DNA from 2 places in the Arthrobacter sp. GCM10027362 genome. Region 2 is predicted to be linked to the other one. Evidence: predicted binding sites of a transcription regulator. Region 2 holds the regulator's gene; the other holds the start of a gene.
The links. Region 2 encodes HspR, which represses chaperone genes until heat shock. Its sites were predicted from a motif close to AAGTTGAGTCNNNNNGACTCAACTT; they were not measured.

Region 1: ACFQ36_RS11415 (ATP-dependent Clp protease ATP-binding subunit) is a predicted target of HspR. The motif match lies at 1,360-1,384, and genes of this name have one in related genera.

The regions. Positions count from the first base shown of each region.
Region 1 is NZ_JBHTML010000066.1:15,318-17,710, reverse strand. It holds gene ACFQ36_RS11420 (hypothetical protein) at 113-652, opposite strand; gene ACFQ36_RS11415 (ATP-dependent Clp protease ATP-binding subunit) at 1,399-2,393, shown strand, end outside.
Region 2 is NZ_JBHTML010000139.1:5,330-7,722, reverse strand. It holds gene ACFQ36_RS16630 (hypothetical protein) at 43-564, shown strand; gene ACFQ36_RS16625 (heat shock protein transcriptional repressor HspR) at 801-1,226, opposite strand; gene ACFQ36_RS16620 (DnaJ C-terminal domain-containing protein) at 1,249-2,241, opposite strand.

The DNA of each region.
Region 1 (2,393 bases), on a different contig from region 2:
AAAGGCCGGGCGTCTGCCGGCAGCCGAGGAGTCCGCGTCCGGCGTGCCCGGACAAGCCGGACGCGGCCCTCCCTTTCGGCGCGGGCCGCGTCCGGACAGCCGCTTCGGCGGTTCAGCGCTTGAACAGGCCCTCGAAAACACGCTTGGGCCGCTGCATTTCCCCGTGCTTTGCGCCCAGGACGATGACGGTCCCGGCGAAGAAGGGAATGGTCCACTGGAGTACCTTGAGCTGCTTTTGCGCAGCCTTCAGTTCCTCCGGCGCCGCGGGATCGGGTTCGGTGGCGCCCGCGGCCCCCTGGTCCGCAAGCCGGTCAACCTTTTGTCCGAGGATTCCGGAGTAGAGGGTGACCAGTGCGCCCACGAGCGTGACGCCGGTCTTGATGGCCGAAAGCCGCGTCACGCCTTCCTGGCTCGCCATCCGCCCTTTGTTCTCCCACATAAGCGGAATCCCGGCCATGATGTGGGAGGCGAATGCCACTGTCTGCACGGGCGCCCACCTCTTCCAGCCCAAGCTGGACAGCCGCGTGCGCTCCGCCGGATTTTGCGCCTGGGACGCAGCGCCGTTGAGTCCGATGGCCCCCATAAGGGATCCGCCGAACCAGGCGGCTGCCGTGAGGTCGTGGACGGAACGGGCCAAAAGGTTTCCTGACATGATTCTGCTCCTGGGGTTCTTGTCAATGCTGGCCGGCCTGGGTGGTGCCGAACATCAGAGTCCGGCGGCCGATGTCGTAGAAGACTGTCTGGGCGGTTGACAGAAGGTCCCGGGGGTGCCCGCGTCATCGGCCGCGGACCCTGCTGCTGCCATCCGTGATGGGCTGTTTCGGAGTAGGTGTCATGGTGCTGCTCCATGGCATTCGGACTTGCCGGGCAAGCCTCGGGACTGGGACATGGAAAGCAGGATGGTGTCCTGCACCGCCGGTCTCGGTCTACCCGGCAGGTGTTTCCTGCGGGTGCGCATCCCCTGCAATGCTAAGCGTGCTTACCACTTTCCCCGATCATTGCCCCGGATACAAGCCCCCGCCGCGGCCGTGCCGCTTCCCGCGGGCGGTGCGGGTCCTTGGGAGTGCGGCCCCCGATACATCTTGGGGGGCTGTATCGGGGGCCGCACCTGCAGCCTCCGGGCTCGTTGGGGGGATCAGCCGGAGGCGGGAACATCCTGCCCGGACCGGTCCGCCGGGCCGTGCAGGATGGAGCCTGCACAACCAATAAAACACAGCAAGCTTACTGTCGACAAACCGCACCTTCCCCCCAGGTACCCCCGTTATCAAATCGTGACATTTGCTCCGCACGCCCCGGTGAGGGGCCCGCCACGGAACTTGCACCGCGGCGGTCACGGAATAAAATGGCACCACTTGCGTTAACTTGAGCCGAAGGCACTCAAGTCTGTAAGGAGGACCAATGCCCTTGTTCTTCGGACCCGCGGCTTCCGGCAGCGGCTCATTCGATGAATTCCTTGCCCGGTACCTGCAGGGCCAGCACGCGGCCCACGCCGGACGCCCCATCGACATCACCCGGCTGCTGAGCCGCCGCTCGCACGAGCTGCTGGCCCAGGCCGCCCGGTTCGCCGTCGACCTCGGCCACACCGAGGTGGACGCACTGCACCTGCTGCGCACCATGGTGGAGCAGGATCCGACGGCGGAGCAGCTCAGGCGCGTCGGCGCCGATCCGGCCGCCATCGCCCGGGCCGCCGAACAGCGCCTGCCCGGCAAGTCCGCCGAAAAGGTCGAGTCCGCGCCGTCGCTGACACCGTCGGCCCAGCGCGCCCTGCTCGATGCCTATCAGGTGGCCCGGGCCTTCGGCTCGACCTACATTGACCCCGAACACCTGTTCTTCGCGTTCGTGCTCAATCAGGAAGCCCCCGCCGGGCAGCTCCTCGCCGCGGCAGGGGTGACTCCGCAGTCGCTGCAGCAGGCCGGCACCGTCGAAGCCCGGCCCGCCGAAACGGCCGACGGCGCGCGGTCCGCACCCGGCACCGGAACCCCGATGCTTGACCAGTTCGGCCTCGACCTGACCGCACGGGCCCGTGAAGGCGCCCTCGATCCGGTGATCGGCCGCGCGGAGGAGATCGAGCAGACCATTGAGATCCTCGCCCGGCGCACCAAGAACAACCCGGTGCTGATCGGCGAGGCGGGTGTGGGCAAGACCGCCATCGCCGAAGGGCTCGCCCAGGCGATCGCCGCCGGCAATGTCCCGGAGCAGCTGCGCGGCAAGCGCGTGGTTGCCCTGGACCTGCCGGCCATGCTCGCCGGGACCCGCTACCGCGGCGATTTCGAGGAACGGCTGACCAAGACGATGGACGAAATCGGCGCCCACAAGGGCGGGCTCATCGTGTTCCTGGACGAACTGCACACAGTGGTCGGCGCCGGCGGCTCGGGCGAGGGCGGCATGGATGC
Region 2 (2,393 bases):
TCGCGTATCCGAGACAATCCGCTTGATCGTAAGGAACACGTCATGAAGCTCAAACTTAGCGGCGCGGCAGCCATCCTGGCCGCAGGCCTCATGGGACTGACCGGCTGCGGTGGAAATACCGGAACGGTGCCGGCCACTCAATCGGTGGCCCCGGCCCCGGCGTCGCCCTCGGTGGCGTCTCCGTCGTCCATGGCCCCCGTGCCGCAGGGCAGCGCGGAACTGAAGGTCGCCGATTCCAAGCTGGGCCAGATCGTGGTGGACGCCAAGGGCATGACGGTCTACTACTTCACCAAGGACGTCAAGGACTCGGGCAAGAGCAACTGCACCGGCGAGTGCATCGCGGCCTGGCCGCCGGTCCTGACCGAGAGCGACAAACCCAAGGTCGAGGGCGTCACGGGAACCATCGGCACCATCACGACGCCGGAGGGCAAGAAGCAGATCACCATCAACGGCATGCCGATCTACTACTGGGTCAAGGACAAGGCCCCCGGAGACACCACCGGCCAAGGCGTGAACGATGTCTGGTACGTGGTGGCGCCGAACGGCGACATGATCAAGAAGTGAGATCGTCTCCTCCCGCCAAGGGAGGAGGGGCCCGGTTCCCACGGCTCATGCCGCGGGAACCGGGATGGTCCCCGCTTCTGCCGGTGCCGGCCCCGTGCTGCCTCCACGGGCGTCACGGGTCTCCGCCTGCCCGGCGGCGACCCGCAGAAAATCGACTGCGGCATCAAGGCCGCGGTCACGGCGTGCCGCGCATGCCGGGCAGCGGCGGGTGGGGAATCCGCGGTCCGGAAAACGTCCTAGTGCTGCGGGCGCCAGAGCATGACGGCCTGGGTGCGCGGGTGGGGCCGCTGGCCGCGGGCCAGGCTGACCACATCGCCTGCCAGGCCGGCGGCGAAGATCCGGCCCGTCTGAAGCCGCGCGCGCCGCTTGGCCTGCTCCAGCTCGGCGCTCAGCTCCTTGACCCGGGACTGCAGGGCGGAAACCTGGTGCTCCAGTTCCAGAATGCGCTTGATGCCTTCCAGAGACACACCTTCCTGCGACAGCCGCTGCACCTCGCGCAGGGAATCCACGTCCTGCTGCGAATAGCGCCGCTGGCGGCCGGCCTGGCGGGACGGGGAAACCAGTCCCAGCCGGTCGTACTGGCGCAGGGTCTGCGGGTGCATCTCCGCCAGTTCGGCGGCAACGGAGATAACAAAAATCGGCGCATTGCGGTCGATGCTCATTGCCGTCCCCCTTCCGTCCCGCCTACAACCTGGCCTTGGCGGCCAGGTTGTGCCGGGGATCTGCGTCCGCGGTGGCTTCGGCGAAGGCCTTCACCGCGTCTTCGGCCTGCTTGTTCAGGTTCTGCGGCACTACGATGTCGATGGTGACCAGCAGGTCTCCGGTACCCTTGGACGTCTTGACGCCCCGGCCCTTGACGCGCAAGGTACGGCCGGACGGGGTGCCCGGCGGAATCCTGACCTTCACGGTTTCGCCGGTGATCGTCGGAACCTCAATCTGGGCGCCCAGCGCGGCCTCGGCAAAAGTGACCGGCACATGGATCCGGAGATTGTCCCCGTCGCGGGTGTAGAACGGGTGCGGCTGGACGTTGACGGTGACCATGAGGTCGCCGTTGCCGGCCGGGCCCGGCTGGCCCTTGCCCCTGACCCGCACCTTCTGCCCGTCCCGGATGCCGGGGGGAATCCTGACGTCGATGACTTCCCCGGAGGGTTCGCGCAGGCCGATCCTGGTGCCGTTGATCGAGCCGGCGAAGGAGATCGTGGTCGTGGCCGTGCGGTCCGCGCCCTTGCGCGGCGGAGCCTGCGGCGGCGCGTAGCCGCCGCCACCACCGAACCCGCCGCCGAACCCGCCGAACAGGTCGGCAAACTCCGGGGGAATGTTGCCGCCGCCGAACCCGCCGGCCGAGCGGCCGCGGGTGGTCTGGCCGAAGAGGTTGCCGAAGATATCCTCGAACCCGCCGGCGCCGGCACCGCCGCCACCGCCGGCAGTGAAACGTGCCCCGCTGCCCATGGCCCGGATCGCATCATACTGCTGGCGTTCCTCCGGGTCGGACAGGACGGAGTAAGCCTCGGACACGTCCTTGAACATCTTTTCCGCGGCATCATTGCCGGCGTTCGTGTCCGGGTGGTATTTGCGGGCCAGCTTGCGGTACGCCTTCTTGATGTCCGCGTCGGACGCGTCCTTGGAGACACCAAGGATCTTGTAGAAGTCCTTCTCGACCCAATCCTGGCTAGCCATCCAGGCGCCTCCTTATCGATGTATGACAAAGTCTAGGTCCCCGCACCGGCAGGGCGGGGAAACCGGGCCGGGGACGCCTTCGGGGAGGGCGGCTTAAACGGACCAGCGATACGGCCGGCCGGGAATCCCGAGGTCCCCGGGCCCGCAAGCCG